Regions from separate parts of the Halomonas sp. KX33721 genome, predicted to be linked through region 2. Evidence: predicted binding sites of a transcription regulator. Region 2 holds the regulator's gene; each other region holds the start of a gene.
What was found. Region 2 encodes sigma-54, which starts transcription at its own class of promoters, with help from an activator protein. Its sites were predicted from a motif close to TGGCACNNNNNTTGCTNT; they were not measured.
Positions count from the first base shown of each region.

Region 1: the regulator sigma-54 is predicted to act here: its motif matches at 3,936-3,953, upstream of A3220_RS11880 (HAD-IIB family hydrolase).
Region 3: the regulator sigma-54 is predicted to act here: its motif matches at 2,937-2,954, upstream of glnL (nitrogen regulation protein NR(II)).

Region 1 covers NZ_LVIA01000030.1:46,808-52,702, reverse strand. The annotation lists gene A3220_RS11900 (FlgO family outer membrane protein) at 1-377, opposite strand, end outside; gene A3220_RS11895 (hypothetical protein) at 383-1,048, opposite strand; gene A3220_RS17985 (flagellar motor protein MotB) at 1,224-1,415, shown strand; gene A3220_RS11890 (OmpA family protein) at 1,432-2,262, shown strand; gene A3220_RS11885 (RNA-guided endonuclease TnpB family protein) at 2,611-3,783, shown strand; gene A3220_RS11880 (HAD-IIB family hydrolase) at 4,014-4,961, shown strand; gene A3220_RS11875 (hypothetical protein) at 4,981-5,895, shown strand, end outside.
Region 2 covers NZ_LVIA01000012.1:21,183-27,077, reverse strand. The annotation lists gene lptB (LPS export ABC transporter ATP-binding protein) at 1-450, shown strand, start outside; gene A3220_RS04245 (RNA polymerase factor sigma-54) at 556-1,971, shown strand; gene raiA (ribosome-associated translation inhibitor RaiA) at 2,069-2,377, shown strand; gene ptsN (PTS IIA-like nitrogen regulatory protein PtsN) at 2,382-2,849, shown strand; gene rapZ (RNase adapter RapZ) at 2,915-3,838, shown strand; gene A3220_RS04225 (HPr family phosphocarrier protein) at 3,964-4,233, shown strand; gene pmbA (metalloprotease PmbA) at 4,261-5,601, opposite strand; gene yjgA (ribosome biogenesis factor YjgA) at 5,697-5,895, shown strand, end outside.
Region 3 covers NZ_LVIA01000043.1:10,545-16,439, forward strand. The annotation lists gene A3220_RS14970 (hypothetical protein) at 1-203, opposite strand, end outside; gene glnA (glutamate--ammonia ligase) at 759-2,165, shown strand; gene A3220_RS14980 (DUF4124 domain-containing protein) at 2,285-2,818, shown strand; gene glnL (nitrogen regulation protein NR(II)) at 3,025-4,083, shown strand; gene ntrC (nitrogen regulation protein NR(I)) at 4,080-5,510, shown strand; gene A3220_RS14995 (hypothetical protein) at 5,507-5,731, opposite strand; gene A3220_RS17320 (DUF6435 family protein) at 5,736-5,895, opposite strand, start outside.

The sequences.
Region 1 (5,895 bases), on a different contig from region 2:
TGAACCTGGCGGGAGAGAATAAGTTCACCCACGCTCTCTTCAATAAACATGCTGTCACGCATTTTGACTTCGCGAACCTGCATGCCTTGCTGTGCCAAAGCGGACGCCATGATCTCCGAGCTAATACGGCCAAAAGTAGAGGATTGGCTTAGGTTATCGATGCTGACAAAGGTAGCGGCAATCATGGGGCTGTAGCGGGTCAGGTCTGGGTTGTTCGCCACCATCTGCTGCGCTGCCTGATGGGCAAGCTGAGAAAGATCAGGTTTAGGCTCTTCCGGTTGGGCATTACTGCCTAGCGTCGAGCAGCCCGTTAGCACCAGCATAGTGAGCAGTAGCATCATTACGCGAATAGGAGCGCTCAGAGATCGTAAAGACATAAACATTACCAGGTGTCGGTGATAGAAACTGTTGGCGTGGTGGGCGCTTGGGGAGCCCGGTGCGGCGCGTAGTGACGGCGGTCATCTGCATTAATGTAATAGATATTGGAGGAGGAGTAGAGGATTCGTTCGCCGTCTAAAATTTGGGTGGTAATAATCACTTCTTTATTGCCGGTATGCGTCCAGTTGCCGCTGGTAATATCGGCAGCAATCGCACCAGGGATAAGCGCTAATGCAGGTTCGCTCCACTGATTATAAGGAATGGTGGCCACAGCAATGCCAGCGGTTAAGGCTGTGAATGCGCCCACGGGCGGGCGTATAAAGCCACGATCTCGATGCGTAACAACTTCAACATCGACATGAATGTTGGCGGTATTCGCTGTGGGAGCGGTCATCAATGTCGCGCCGCGTGATACTAGCTCGCTGGTGAGCAAAGTACGAAAGCCCCGACCAAACTCGCCGCCACTATAGGCAGAGGCGCTGCTTTCTTCTGCTGGGGTGATGTAAAAATCACGAAAACGCACGCGTTCGCGCTGTAGGATTTGGGTAGCTTCATGGCGTGCGAGTATATCCCAGTGATAGGCCGCCTGCATGCGCTGCTGTTCCGTGTAAGGGTAAGTGGTGGCGATAGGTGCCTGTGATGTGTTGGCATAAAAACAACCACTCAGCATCAGGCTGACCATTCCCAGGCCAACGGGGCGTAAAAAGTGGACAATGGGGAATACGTGGGAAGAATACGCACCTGATAGTTCCTTATCGCTACTAAACAGCTATTCGATAGACTAGTTTGCCATGCTTAGCTTAGATCGGCCACGAGGTTAGAAACTTGAATGAGTGATAACACCCATGCTTGAAGACCACCGCAGCGGCCTACGCCATGATTCGCTGTTGTCTGCGTACCCCGAAGACGAGAGCAATAGCGGCTGGATGATTAGCTACATCGACATTGTGACGCTGTTGGTGGCACTATTTTTAATTATTATCGCCGCAGCTGGGGTGACAAGCCCGGAGTGGTCATCTGCGGATAACCAGGTTTGAGCCTGATAACCTCATTGTGCGACCGCTGGAAGTGCCGCTGCCAGATGTGTTGGATGAATTTCGTTCACAACGTAGCCCGGTGTTGGCCTCCACCCCTGGAGCGCTAAATCCGATGGCGATTAGTGCCGCGCTGGGTGTGGCGGGTTTACCCATCCGTTCTGTCTCCACCTTCAGCGTGCCGCCGCTATTAGCACTCCCTGAGCCAGCAGAGCTAACGCCGGCCGATGAGCTACCGTTCGTTAAGACGCTGTCTGAACGCCTGATGCCGATCCTTCCTACTCCTTTGGTGCGCATAGAAGAAGAGGTGGCTACTTCACCCATAGCGGATTACATGGTGCTGCTGACAGATCGCCCCCCGGTTAATGTTCAGGAAATCAGCGATGAGGCCATCAGCAGCGCCCTAGCGCTGGACACAAGCCTGCCTGAGCGCGTTGAAACGTCAACGTATCTGCCAAATTTAGAGGGCGTAGAGGTCTCCCGTGTGGCGGAGGGTATTAGCTTGCGGGTGCAAGATAGGCTGCTGTTCCCTTCTGCTACGGCGGAGCTTACCGAAGGCGGCTCATCGTTGGTGGGTAGCCTGCTGGAAACCATTCAGCGCTACGATGGTGAAGTATGGGTAGAGGGGCACTCCGATAGCCAAACCATTAACACGCCGGAGTTTTCATCTAACTGGGCGCTTTCAAGCGCCCGTGCTATCGCCATTGTAGAAGCCTTGGAGGAGGCGGGTGTGGCCTCTGAGCGTTTACGGGCAGTGGGCCTAGCGGCGACCCAGCCGTTAGAAGATAACAGCACGGCAGAAGGGCGTGCCCGTAACCGCCGGGTGGAAGTGGTCATCCATGTGGAGTAGGGCGCACTAGCCAAAGGGTAAGCACAATAAAAAAAAGCCCGCCGTGGGTGGCGGGCATTAAAGGGCTTGGCTCACTGCAGCCCACTGACATCAGGTGAGGGGGTGTACATGAATGTCAGTGAGTACAATATGAGTGTAGCTATTTATGAGATTTTGCCAAGCGCTTGTGCAATTTTTTGTAGGCTTTTAGGCCGACATCTTAAATGAAAAACTTAGCAAAATTCCGCGTAAACCCTCGCCCAGTCGGGCGGGGATACAAGCGGGCAGCGCGCTAGCGCTGCTGGGGGTTGATTTTCGCCCCTCACCGGCTAATATGGATATATATACAGCTTGATAAGCCACAATGCCATGCTGAAAGCCACTAAAGTCCGTATCTACCCGACCCCTGAACAGGCTGATTTCTTAAATCAGCAGTTCGGCGCGGTGCGGTTTGCGTACAACAAGGCACTGCACATCATCAGTACGCAGTACAAGCGGCATGGCACCAAGCTCCGGGCTAAGAAAGACCTCAAGCCGCTACTGGCGGTAGCGAAAAAATCCCGCAAGTACCACTGGCTGAAAGACTACGATTCAATTGCGTTGCAGCAGGCGTGCATTAACTTGGATCGCGCCTTCCAGAACTTCTTTAACCCCCAGTTAAAAGCCCGCTACCCCAAATTCAAGCGCAAGCACGGTAAGCAATCGAGCTATCACTGCACCGGCATCAAGGTCGGTGAGAGCTGGATCAAAATACCGAAGCTCACGCCGATTAAAGCCCGACTTCACCGTGACATCACCGGCACGCTGAAAAGCATCACCTTAACCCGCACCACCACGGGCAAGTATTTTGCCGCGCTGCTGGTGGATGATGGTGTAGAGGCGCCCACACCGCTGCAAACCGTCGACACCGTGCTGGGGGTCGATATGGGCTTGACGCATTTGTCTATCGACTCGACTGGCCGCAAAGTGGCCAATCCTCGTTTCTTGAAGCGGGCGCGTGCTAATTTGCGGCGCAAACAAAAAGCGCTTTCCCGCTGCCAGAAGGGCAGCAAGCGCCGTGCGAAAGCACGGCTAACCCTTGCCAAGGCGCACGAGCGCTTGGCCAATGCCCGTGCTGACTTCCAGCATAAACTGTCTCGACAATTCATTGACGATAACCAAGCGGTGGTGGTCGAGACCTTGAACGTCAAAAACCTGCTGAAAAACCGCAAGCTGGCAAAACATATTGCCGATGCCAGTTGGCACAGCCTGATCCAAAAACTGGACTACAAAGCCAAGCAGCAAGGCAAGCATCTGGTCAAAATCGACCAGTGGTTTGCCAGCACCAAGACCTGTGCGGGCTGCGGCCACAAGGTCGAACAAATGCCGCTAACGGTTCGCACTTGGGATTGCCCCGGCTGCGGCACGCAAGGCATCGACCGCGACATTAACGCCGCGATCAATATTCGCCAGCAAGGCATTTTAACGTTAAAGGCCGAAGGACTGTCGGTCTCTGCCCATCGAGGCCTGTGTAAGCCCGGTCACGCACCGGCAGCGGCCTAAGACGTGGGAAGCCTCGCCCGTCAGGGCGGGGAGCAGTCACCTCACCTTTTTTGCACCTATTTGGTGCTTTTCTGATGCGCTTTTTTGGTGCTCAAGCCTTCAGCGCCCTTTCTTTGATTTTAAGTGTTTGATTTATATTAGATGAACTTCATTGGCATACATTCTGCTTTATTGCTTATCTGAAAGAGACGCCTGCGTAACGGCTTTTAAGATTGCAATAAGGTGGCGCCATGACCGAACAGACTCGCACTACACATACTCAGACCGAGTTGCCTGATATAGCGCTGTCGCCCGGTAGTGCTGACCCAGCGCTTCAACCGCGCTTGGTGGTCACTGACCTAGACGGTTCCTTGCTAGACCACCACAGCTATGACTTCTCACCGGCAGCGCCTTGGCTGGCGCGCCTAAAACAGCTGGGCGTGCCCGTTATACCGGTCACTAGTAAAACCCGTGCCGAACTTATTTCCCTGCGTGAAGCGCTAGGCCTGACAGCTACCCCATTTGTGGCGGAAAACGGCGCTGTGATTGGCCTGCCACCGGGCTGGTGTCACGCACGGCTAGACCGCCCAGGGAGTGGCCTGGATGGCGTGGTGGTTAAACACACTGGAGTAGATGTGGGCTTTATCCGGGCACGGCTTAACGTCTGGCGCAAACGCCTGGGCGTTCGTTTTACCCGTATGAGTGAGCTGGATATTACCCAAGTCATGGCGCTTACCGGTTTAGATGAACCCCGTGCCAAGGCTGCCCGAAAGCGTGAAGGCAGCGAGCCGCTTATCTGGGAAGACGACGAGGCCGCGCTGGCAAACTTTCGCTTAGCGCTTGAGGGCGATGGGTTGACGCTGACGCAAGGCGGGCGCTTTTGGCACGTAATGGGTAAGGCCTCGGATAAAGGCAGTGCCGTTGACTGGCTCATTAAGCGATTTACCGCGCTCCGTGGCCGTGCGCCGCTGTCGCTGGGGCTAGGCGATGGCCCCAATGATATTTCCATGCTCGATGCCGTCGATCAGGCCGTCGTGATTAAAGGCTGCCACGACTTAACCGTCACACCCACGAACACAGCGCTTTATCGCACTAAGGAAACTGGACCAACGGGCTGGGCCGAGGGGGTAGCCCACTGGTGGGGGCGAGACGACCGCCGACTAGCGGCGGTACTTAGCCAACAACCAGAAACGGCCTAACCCAAAAGGGGATCAGCGAATGAGTGACTTTCATCAAAATGGCGTTATCACCGATTTTCATAACCTAACTCGCCGCCCGGTAGAGGCACTGGAGCAGGAGCTGAGTCAGTTTGCTAAGCGTCGCCCGATGGGGTTGATACTGCCGTCGCTGTTTTCCGAGCTGGAAGGTCCGGCGCTTTCTGCCATCGTAGATGAGTTAGTGAAGGTGCCCTACCTCAACGAGATTGTAATTGGCCTGGACCGCGCCGACCGTGAGCAATTCTTGTACGCCCGGGAGTTTTTCTCTCGCTTGCCCCAGCATACGCGCATTCTATGGAACGACGGGCCACGCCTACGCGAGTTAGACGCCGAGCTGGAAAGCCACGATCTGGGAGCGTTAGAACCAGGCAAAGGGCGCAATGTGTGGTACTGCGCAGGTTACGTGCTGGCGTCTGGTCGCTCGTCGGTGGTGGGATTACACGACTGCGATATCCTGACCTACGACCGCAGCCTGTTGGCTCGGCTCATGTATCCCGTGGCTCACCCACGGTTCAATTACAGTTTCTGCAAAGGCTATTACCCCCGCATTGCCGAAGGAAAGCTCAACGGCCGGGTGTCTCGGCTGATGGTGACGCCGCTGCTGCGGGCACTAAAAACGGTATGCGGGCCGCTACCCTATTTGGACTACTTAGATAGCTTCCGCTACCCGCTCTCTGGAGAGTTCGCAATGCGCAGCGATGTGCTGGAAGGCATCCGTATTCCTGCCGACTGGGGGCTGGAAATTGGCGTACTCTCTGAGCTGCAGCGCAACTACTCCCACCGCCAGCTATGTCAGGTCGATATTGCCGATGCCTACGATCACAAGCATCAGCCCGTTAGCGAAGATGACGCCAATGCAGGCCTTAACCGCATGAGCCTGGATATCGCGAAAGCGCTGTATCGCAAGCTGGCTACC
Region 2 (5,895 bases):
CTCTCCGTGGCTGACAACATTATGGCCATTTTAGAGACACGCAAAGAGCTTGATCGAAGCGCCCGGGAAGCACAACTTGAGTTACTACTTGAAGATTTTCACATCACTCATATACGCGACAACTTAGGCATGAGTCTTTCTGGGGGCGAACGCCGCCGTGTTGAAATCGCCCGCTCTTTGGCCACCGAACCGGCCTTTATCCTGCTGGATGAACCTTTTGCCGGGGTTGACCCGATTTCCGTTGGGGAAATTAAAGCTATCATTCGAGCGTTAAAGAAACGCCACATTGGTGTATTGATCACCGACCATAACGTTCGTGAAACGCTGGATATTTGTGATATTGCCTACATTGTTGGCGACGGTCACATCATTGCCAGTGGAAACGCCCAGGAAATCCTCAACAACCAGAAGGTTCGAGATGTCTATTTAGGCGCTGATTTCCGCCTTTAAACAGTGACCTGCAGAAGCATTTCTTTTAGTGGCATGCTTATTGCACTTGCACCAAGCCATAACTCACTCTAGGGTGGAGCTTTCTGATTAACGAGTGGTTCTCAGATGGTCATGAAAGCTTCTCTCCAATTGCGTATCGGCACACAGCTGACCATGACACCTCAGCTGCAGCAGGCTATCGCCCTGCTTCAGCTATCGACGCTGGACCTTCGTCAAGAAATTCAGCAAGCGCTAGATGCCAATCCCATGCTTGAGCAAGAAGATGAGTTTGGCGAGCAGGCTGTCAGTGAGCCTCAAGAGGCTGAGTGGTCCGAGAGCATCCCCAACGAACTCTCCGTCGACAGTGACTGGTCAGATACCTATCAAGACATAGGCAGCCTGGGTGGCAACAGTGAAGGCCCCGACTTCGAACGCCAAGCCGCTGGACAAAGCCTACATGGCCACCTGCTATGGCAACTGGCCATGACAGACTTTAGCCCGCGAGAATACGCCATCGCGGAAAGCCTGATTGATGCGCTGGATGCCAACGGCTATCTCACCCAGCCGCTTAATGACATTCGGGAAGGATTAAAAGCCCAAGGCCATGACAGCTTAAGCCAGCGGGAAGTGGAAAATACCCTGCTGCGCTTGCAGCAATTTGAGCCCACCGGCGTCTTTGCCCGAGACCTGCGTGAATGCCTGATGCTGCAACTCGCCTCACTACCTGAGGACACCCCTCTGCTAATGCCCGCCAAACGGCTGGTTCGCCAGTTTTTGGAAGCATTAGGCAAAGACGATATGCGGCTTCTCAAGCGCCGTTTAAGCCTTGATGACGAGCAGCTTGACGATGTCATCCGTTTAATTCGCAGCCTTGACCCACGCCCTGGGAGCACCTATGGCGTTACCGACGACAGCTACATCACCCCCGACCTAGTCGTTCGGCACGACAATGAAGGTTGGCATTTAGAGCTCAATCCAGAAGCACTACCACGCTTGCGTATACAGCCCGACTACGCCAGCTTGATCAAACGCGCAGACAAAAGCCAAGACAACCAGTTCCTCAAAGAGCACCTCCAAGAAGCCCGCTGGCTGATCAAAAGCTTATCGAGTCGCAATGACACGCTGCTACGAGTTGGGCGTGAAATTATTGCACGCCAAATTGGCTTTCTGGAGCATGGCGAAGAAGCAATGAAACCGCTGATTTTAGCGGATATTGCTGAAGCGGTAGAGATGCACGAATCCACCATATCTCGTGTGACCACGCAGAAATTTATTCACACGCCGCGGGGCGTTTTCGAGCTTAAGTACTTCTTCTCAAGCCAGGTAAGCGGCCAAGACGGCGGCGACAGCCACTCCAGCACAGCCATTCGCGCCCGCATCAAAAAGCTGATTCAGGATGAGCCCTCAGGAAAACCGCTCTCCGATAGCCGCTTGGTGACTCTGCTTGAAGAGGAGAGCATTAGCGTTGCACGGCGTACTGTCGCAAAATATCGGGAGTCAATGGGCATTCCCTCGTCAAGTGAGCGCCGCCGTTTACGCTAGTTAAGCGGTACGTATGAACAAACTCAACGCAAGGGCTTTGCAATAGCGTAAAAAGGGTTACAATCGAAGTACAGTCCGATGGATAAGGAGCACGTCAATGCAAGTAAACATCACTGGTCATCACGTTGAACTGACTGACGCCTTGCGCGACTACGTTAACGAAAAGCTGCAGCGCGTTGAACGCCACTACGACAACATTACCACGGTGCAAGTGACCTTATCTGTTGAGAAGGAGCGCCAGCAAGCAGCCTGCACACTGCACGCTGCCGGTGCAGACCTTCACGCCGAAGCGCTTGATAACGACATGTATGCCGCTATTGATGCGCTAGCAGACAAAATCGATCGTCAACTCGTTAAACATAAGGAAAAAGCACAAGCTCGCGCCCAGGGCGCTGGTGTGCGTTAACTCAATGACGTTGGAAACCATCCTCCCCCCGGAGCGCGTGCTTTATGACGTTCCCGGGGGCAGCAAAAAACGGGTGCTGGAGTTTTTCAGCACCTTTATCGCCCAAAATACACCCAGCCTAGATAGCCAAGAGGTGTTTAGCCGACTCATTGGCCGCGAGCGACTAGGCAGTACGGGGATAGGCAACGGGGTTGCCATCCCCCACGCTCGCAGTCCTCACTGTAGCGCACCCATTGCTGGCTTTTTAAAGCTTGCTGAGCCAGTAGACTTCGACGCCATTGATGGCGACCCGGTGGATCTTGTGTTTGTGCTGCTGGTACCAGAAGAGGCAGATGACACCCACCTAGCACTGCTTGGCCAAGTGGCTACTATTATGAACGACGCCCATACGCGTCAGCAGTTACGTAAAGCCGATAGTCAGCGCGAACTCTTAGCACTTATTACCGCCAAGATTCGCGAACAAGCCGCCTAGGCTTTATGGGCGGTGGCCACTGCACGCAGCGATAATTTCCTCCCATGCAAGCCAAGAGAGACGCTATGCAACTGGTGATCATTAGCGGCCGTTCAGGGTCCGGTAAATCTATCGCCTTACAAGCGCTAGAGGATCTTGGCTACTACGCTATCGACAATTTACCCGCCATGCTGCTGGGCTCATTAGTTGATGAACTACGTGAGCAAGGCGAGCGCACTCACTTAGCAGTGAGCATTGACGCGCGCAACCTTCCTACGGCGCTTGAACGCCTCCCAGCTTTACTGGAAGAACTACGCCAGCGAGAAATTCGTTTTCAGGTCATCTATCTGACCACGGATGCGCGCATTCTTTTGGAGCGTTACTCAGCCACCCGCCGTCGCCACCCGCTTACCCGGGATAGCGAAATGACGTTGGAAGAGGCCATCAATAAAGAAGAAGAGACGCTGCTTGAAATTCGCGATCTCGCTGACTTGTTGATCGATACGTCGCGCTTATCCGTGCATGACCTGAGACGCCGCATTACTGATCAAGTCGCCCACCAGCGAAAAGATCAGCTAACACTGACGTTTGAGTCGTTTGGCTACAAACGCGGCGTACCCATGGATGCCGACTTAGTCTTCGATGTTCGCTGCCTGCCCAACCCTTATTGGGACCCTACCCTGCGCCAATTTACAGGGCGTGATGCTAATATAGTGGCGTTTTTAAGTAGCTACCCAATGGTCGAGGCAATGACCAATGATATTCAGGCTTGGTTGGAAAAGTGGCTTCCGGCTTACCAAAATAGCCAGCGAAGTTATATAACCGTGGCTATTGGCTGCACCGGCGGGCAACACCGCTCTGTTTATATGGCCGAACAGCTTGCTAAAAAGCTGGTTAAACAGACCGGAGAAGTACAGTTGAGACACCGTGAGCTGGGGTTACAATACACGCTGAGCGAAGAGCCAGCGGTACCATGCGTTACCACACCCACCGCTGCCAGCACGCCCTGAGTTTCAGGACCTAACTTTTAAGGCCTAAGCTTCTCAAGACCTAAGTTTTTCAAGACCTTAGTTTTTCAAGACCTTAGTTTTTCAAGACCTAAGTTTCAAGACCCACTCGGCAAAAAGGAACCAGAGTGCCCAAAAGAACCTTAACACTTACCAACCAGCGTGGTCTTCATGCCCGCGCGGCCACCAAACTGGTGAAATGTGGCCAGCAGTTTTCCGCGAATATCGTGGTTTATAAGCAGCAGCAGAAAGCCGATGCCGCCAATATTATGTCGCTGCTAATGCTGGCTGCCCCCTGCGGCACCGAGCTCACTGTCGCCGCTGAAGGAAGCGACGCCGAACAGGCGCTAGATGCCATTGAAGCTCTGTTCGACGCACGGTTTGACGAAGACCAGTAGCTAGTTTACCAAGTCAGCACTTGTCGACTAGCTTCCTGCCACTGTCATCGCATCAATCAGCCAGCTACCCGTGTGAATACTGCCACGGGTATCCGTATCACTTCCCACACCGCTTAGCCCCGCGAACATCTTGTTGAGGTTACTAGCAATAGTAAACTCCTCAATGGGGTACTGTACTTCGCCATTCTCAATCCAGAAACCCGCTGCTCCCCGGGAATAGTCGCCAGTGACGCCGTTAACGCCCTGCCCCATGAGCTCGGTCACCCAAATACCACGCCCCATCTGTGTTAACAGCTCTTCCCGCGGCGTTAACGGCGCTAACAAGCGCATGTTGCGCGCGCCGCCCGCATTGCCCGTGGACTGCATCCCTAAACGACGCGCACTGTAGGCAGAGAGCATGTAACTCGCCACCCTCCCCTGATCAATAAACCGGTTGCTACGGGTTTGTACACCCTCCGCATCAAACGGTGAACTAGCCGTTGCTCCCACTTCCATCGGGCGCTCTTCTAACCCAAACCAATCGGGGAATAGCGGGCTACCCAAGCGATCACATAAAAACGAGGCTTCTCGATAAAGCGCGCCGCCCGCCAGAGCACCCATAAGGTGGCCGATAAGGCCGCTAGCAAGGGAGGGATCGAACAGCACAGGAAACGTTCCCGTCGGGGGGCGTCGCGCTCCTAGACGCCGCAACGTTCGCGCTGCTGCCTCACGCCCCACCTCCTCTGGGTGGCGAAGCTGCTGCGGGTTACGCGCAGACGTATAGTCATAATCCCGCTGCATGCCTTGCTCATCTTGGGCAATCAGCATGCAGGAGAGTGAGTGACTGCTACCCTTTTGAGTCCCCAAAAAGCCGTGGCTATTGGCGTATACTCGCACGCCCTCACCGCTTGAGAGCGAGGCACCTTCTGACTGGTGAATACCTGCCACCTCGCGGCCAGCCTGTTCGCAGCGCAGGGCAAGGTCAATCGCTTCATCGGTTGAGAGCGCCCACGGATAGTGCACCTTCAAGTCTGGCAAATAGGTCGCCATCAGCTCTGCTTCAGCGAGGCCTGCAGCGGGATCCTCCCCGGTATAACGTGCAATAGCCAGCGCCTTTTCAACCGTGGCACGAATGGAGGCACTACTGGCATCCGTTGAGGAAGCGCTACCTTTACGTTTTCCCACATAGAGCGTGACCGCAATACCCTGATCACGAGATAGCTCAACGGTCTCCACTTCACCAAGTCGCACACTAACGCCCAACCCTTGGTCAACGCTCGCGCCGACTTCGGCGGCATCCGCCCCTAGCTGTTTTGCCAGGGCAAGCGCCTCTGTGGCGCGCTCCGTCAACTGCGCCTGCTGCGCCGTTGCATCAAATGCCTGTGCCATATGGCCTCCTTTTCACCTGAATCGCATTGGCGAATCAATGTTGTGGTCGCAGCCTGATATAATGCTGCAAACGAATCTAATCTGTGAGTTCTTATATGCCGAAGCAACGCCCCGAGCCTATCGATATCGATGAACAAGAAGAGCGCCCGAGTAAATCTCAGCTAAAGCGTGAAATGCATGCTCTGCAAGCGCTTGGCGAAACATTAATTGCCATGAAGCCTGCCGAGCGGGCGCGCTTTCCTTTATCAGACGATATGCTGAGAGCGATTGAAGAGACTTCTCGCATTCGCTCTC
Region 3 (5,895 bases), on a different contig from region 2:
GCGCTTAGCGTTTGCGAGGGCGTGATTAAGCAGTGCACATGGTAGCGCTGCTCAATGGGCGATAGCCGCTCATCTATCTGATTGCATGTCACAATAATTGGCACCACATGCTCTGCAAGGCCCGACTCTCGGATGGAACGTAGGTGTCGCGGTAGCAAGGCTCCTGTCACTGTTGCGTCAACGATAAAGCAAACCGCACTCATGTAAGCGGCTCCCTTTGTTATGAAGCATGTCTGAAAGTAATTTGTTGTAGATGTTGGTTTATTTGCGTATCAAGATAAAGTTTTCTGACGGTAGCTCGCTAGGCGCTGGGTTTTTTGAACCAACCTGGTGCGCTGATACCTTTTTATGAGCTTTTATGGTGCGCCAATAAAAAATAAAGGCGCTTTTGTGCGCAACCAAAAGACCTTTGCTACATGAAGAGGCATCTCTCCATAGGTTTTTGTATTTTAAAAACAAAGCATTATAAATTTTTGATGCCATAATGGTGCAGAGTTGGCATGCTCTGTGCTTATACATTGTAGATGGTTTTGTCACCAGCTATTAGATCGTATGCAGAAGCCTCTCGGCATGCTACAACGATAGCCGGTCTGAAATGATCGCTGGGCGTTTTGTTGTCCATCGTCAGGCAAACGTTAAGCGAACAAAAAAAGACAAACGCGCCACATGCAGCTGCGTGTTGAACGGTTTGTTGAATAACACTTTTATCGATAGCTTACAGTTACAAGCTTTAAGCCACGCTCATACCGGAGGACACTATGTCAGCCAAGACTCTCGCGCTAATCGAAGAACATGATGTTAAGTGGGTAGACCTGCGTTTCACCGACACGCGCGGTAAAGAGCAGCACGTCACCGTACCGGCACGCGACGTGAATGAAGAGTTTTTTGAAAACGGCCAAATGTTTGACGGCTCTTCTATTGAAGGCTGGAAAGGCATTAATGAATCCGACATGATCCTGCGTCCGGAAGACGGCACCGGCTTCCTGGACCCCTTCACCGAAGACGCTACCCTGATCCTGCGTTGCGACATCATCGAGCCTGCTACCATGCAGGGCTATGATCGCGACCCGCGCTCTATCGCTAAGCGTGCAGAAGCTTACCTGCAGTCTACCGGTCTGGGCGACACCGCCTTCTTCGGCCCAGAGCCGGAATTCTTCATCTTTGACGAAGTGCACTGGAAGTCCGATATCCAGGGCTCTATGTACAAAATCACGTCTGATGAAGGCGCTTGGGCAACTGACAATAAAGTAGAAGGCGGCAACCTGGGTCACCGTCCGCGCGTGAAAGGCGGCTACTTCCCGGTTCCTCCGGTCGATAGCTTCCACGATATCCGTGGCGCGATGTGTAACACCCTGGAAGCGATTGGCCAGACCGTGGAAGTTCACCACCACGAAGTTGCCAACGCGGGTCAGAACGAAATCGGCGTTAAATTCAACACGCTGGTGAAGAAAGCTGACGAAGTTCAGGAAATGAAGTACGTGATCCACAACGTGGCGCACGCTTACGGCAAAACCGCTACCTTCATGCCGAAACCGCTGGTAGGCGACAACGGTTCTGGTATGCACGTACACCAGTCGTTCTGGAAAGATGGTCAGAACCAGTTTGCTGGCGACGAGTACGCGGGCCTGTCTGAAATGGCGCTGTACTACATCGGCGGTATCATCAAGCACGCTCGTGCCCTGAACGCCTTCACCAACGCTTCTACCAACTCGTACAAGCGTCTGGTTCCGGGCTTCGAAGCACCGGTCATGCTGGCCTACAGTGCCCGTAACCGTTCTGCTTCTATCCGTATTCCTTACACCGCTAGCCCGAAAGGCAAGCGTGTAGAGACTCGCTTCCCTGATCCGACTGCTAACCCCTACCTGGCGTTTGCAGCGATGCTGATGGCGGGTATCGACGGTATCAAGAACAAGATCCACCCTGGCGATGCCATGGACAAGAACCTGTACGACCTGCCGCCGGAAGAAGGCAAGTCCGTACCGACCGTTGCCAACAGCCTGGACCAAGCACTGGAAGCACTCGATGCTGACCGTGCGTTCCTGACCGAAGGCGGCGTATTTACTGATGAAATGATCGATGCTTACATCGAGCTGAAGATGGAAGAAGTGGAGCGCATTCGCATGACCACTCACCCGATCGAGTTCGACATGTACTACTCTTGCTAAGAACGGTTGCTAAACACCGTTTTAACAAGAGTGCTAACATCACCCTTGCGGTGTGATTAGCCTGAAAAACCCCGCCTCGGCGGGGTTCTTTGTTGGAGCAACATAAGGGTGAGAAAGTAATGATCAGTAGATGGCGTTTGCGTCAAAAAAGTGGTTTGTCCACAGGGGCTGCGCTACTGCTGGGCTTGTGGGTAAGCGCTGCGCAGGCTCAAACGGTGTATCGTGTGGTGGATGCGCAGGGCAACGTGACGTTTACTGACAACCCAGAGCGTGGTGGTAAAGCGATCACGCTGGCCCCGCTGCAGAGCGTGCCTACCGCTGCTCGGCCTGCTTCTCTGTCTCCCCGCGCGAAGGGGAATCCTGGCCAACCGTTTATGCCCTATGACCGCTTTGCGATTGCTAACCCAGCGGCGGGGGCCTCGTTGCGAAATAATATGACGCCGGTTGAAGTGGCGGTTTCGCCGCCGCTACGCGACGACCACCAAATTCAACTGCTCGTGAATGGCGAACTAAGCCAATCTGCCCTGCATAGCGATGCGTTCTGGCTGGCGGGCTTGCCAGCGGGACAACACCAGCTGCAGGCCGAACTGTTGGATAGCCAAGGGCGTATTCAACACCGCACCGATCCGGTGACTATTTTTATTGCTGAATAGTGCAATGCACTACAATGGTGCATAGGAGTATCTGAATTTGTTCGGCAGTGCGCTATAACGGCTCGCTGTGCCCACACCGGCTGCCCATCAGCCGTGCATGCCGCCGTTTGTGCTTAATTGGCGCGCTTTTTGCAGTTCCTCTCTCAACGATCCCATCACGCTAGTGTTCATCACACTATTATTAGAGCGACGTTTCAGGACACGCCATGTATCAGCGCTTATTAGAACATCTCACCACCGCAGTGCTACTGCTCGACGGTGAACTCCGTGTCCGCTGGATGAACCCAGCGGCGGAAGCGCTGCTAGCGGTGAGCTTTAGCCGTGTGCAGGGTATTAGTCTAGATACCTTGCTAGGCGGTGGGGAAAGTATTGATGAGGTATTGGCCAAAGCGCGGGATGCCTTTCACCCCTATACCCAGCGGGAAGCGCGTGTCACGCCGCTCAATAGTGAGCCGCTCACGGTGGACTATACGGTAACGCCCCTCTCAGCCGATGAGCTGCTGCTGGAAGTCGAGCCGCGAGACCGCTTGATGCAGATCTCCCGCGAAGAGGCGCTCACCACCCGCCAAGAGACCATTAAGGTGCTGGCGCGGGGCTTGGCCCACGAGGTGAAAAACCCATTAGGCGGCATTCGCGGTGCGGCGCAACTGCTGGAGCGTGATTTAGACGACCCGGCGCTGCGGGAATTTACCCATATCATCGTCGAAGAAGTCGACCGCTTACGAGATTTGGTTGATTCCATGCTGGGCCCGAACCGCATCATTAAACATGAGCCGGTCAATATCCATAAAGTGCTGGAGCGAGTGCGAGCGCTGCTGATTGCCGAGCATCCCGATGTCACCGTCAACCGTGATTACGACCCCAGCCTGCCGGATCTTTCCGGTGATGAGTCGCAAATGATTCAAGCGGTATTGAACGTGGCGCGTAACGCGGTGCAGGCCATGAGCGATGCAGAGACCCCCTCACCGGAGCTGATTCTGCGCACCCGTGCCCGGCGCCAGTTCACTTTAGGCGCCGAGCGGCACCGGCTAGTGAGCGAAGTCGGCGTGATTGATAACGGCCCTGGCATTCCTGAAAGCCTACGCGAAACCCTCTTTTACCCGATGGTGTCTGGCCGCGCGGAAGGCAGCGGTTTGGGGCTATCCATTGCTCAGTCAATTTTGTATCAACATCAGGGATTGATCGAATGCGACTCACGACCTGGACATACCGAATTTCGTTTACTGATTCCATTAGTTATTAATTGCACCGGAGAAGCGTCATGACTGAGGCGACACGTACCGATGTTGCACGGGTGGTTATTGTCGATGATGACCGCGCTATCCGTTGGGTGCTGGAGCGCGCACTGGCGCAGCCAGACCTAGAGGTCGAGTGTATTGAGCGTGCCGACACAGCGCTGGCACGGCTGCTGGAAAGCCCACCGGATGTGTTGGTGACCGATATTCGCATGCCGGGGATTGATGGGCTGGATTTAATGTCACGGGTTCGCGAAGCCCACCCGGACCTGCCGGTCATTGTCATGACCGCTCACTCCGATTTAGATAGCGCCGTGGCCTCTTATCAGGGGGGGGCGTTTGAGTACTTGCCCAAGCCGTTTGATGTGGATGAGGCGCTGGCGCTGGTACGCCGTGCGGTAGCCCACGCCCGTGAACGCCAGCGGCCGGTGAGCGTGCCGGAAGGCCTAAGCGCCGAGATCATCGGTGAAGCGCCCGCCATGCAGGAAGTCTTTCGCGCCATTGGGCGGCTCTCCCATTCGCACATTACGGTACTGATTAACGGTGAGTCGGGCACCGGTAAAGAGCGTGTCGCCCAGGCGCTGCATCAGCACAGCCCGAGGGCGGGCAAGCCGTTTATTGCTTTGAATATGGCGGCAATTCCTCGTGACTTAATAGAGTCCGAGCTTTTTGGCCATGAGAAAGGCGCGTTTACTGGGGCGGCTGCCCAGCGCCAAGGGCGCTTCGAGCAGGCCAACGGTGGCACGCTGTTTCTGGATGAAATCGGCGATATGCCCGCCGAGACGCAAACCCGTCTGCTGCGCGTGCTGGCCGACGGCGAGTTTTACCGCGTGGGCGGGCATACCCCGGTAAAAGTTGATGTGCGGATTATCGCGGCAACCCACCAGAACCTAGAGTCGTTGGTAGATGATGGGCGCTTTCGTGAAGACTTGTTCCACCGTCTGAACGTGATTCGCGTTCATCTACCGCGCCTTGCCGAGCGCCGCGAAGATATTCCCCGGCTAACCCGGCATTTTTTGGCCGAAGCGGCGAAAGAGCTTTCCACCGATATCAAAGTGCTGACCCCTGAGGCAGAGGCGCACTTAACCCGGCTGCCGTGGCCCGGCAACGTACGTCAGCTGGAAAATATCTGCCGTTGGTTAACGGTCATGGCCTCTGGCCGGGAAATCCTGGTAGAAGACCTGCCGCCAGAGCTACGCACGGTCGGTGCGTCGGAAAGTAGCGTCCACGGTGATTGGCGTTCAGCATTTCGCGATTGGGCTGATCATGCTTTGGCAGAAGGCCATACGCACCTGCTGGAAGAGGCGGTACCTGATTTCGAGCGCATTTTGATTGAAACTGCACTCAAACATACCGGTGGTCGCAAAGGCGAGGCCGCTGAGCTGCTGGGCTGGGGGCGTAATACGCTGACCCGTAAACTAAAAACGCTGCTGCCTGCGTTGGCGGATGACGCCTAGGGCATCGGCTCGGCGGAAATGGGGGCAGGGAGTACAAACACGGCATCGGCCAGTGTTGGCTCGGGGAGGTCACACTCAGCCTGTTCCCAGGGCAGCAGGCTGAAGGTGTGTTGAATCCCCAGCCCTTCTAGCTGATGCTCCACACCATGGCGGCAGCTTCCGTAGGCGTGCGTGGTTAAGGTGCCTGTGAGCAGCGCAGCCAAACCCAAACTGATGCGCACCGCGTTAGCCCTCTTGAGCCTTAAGGCGGTTGATGTCGGCAAGAATCTCTTCTGTCAGTGTGGCGTTGGCGCGCATATCGCCGTTGCGGGAAGCTTCCATCGCCGCTTGCAGCTTGCGTTCGTACGCTTGTTGAAGCTTCTTTTTTGGGTCGCGCTTAAATAGT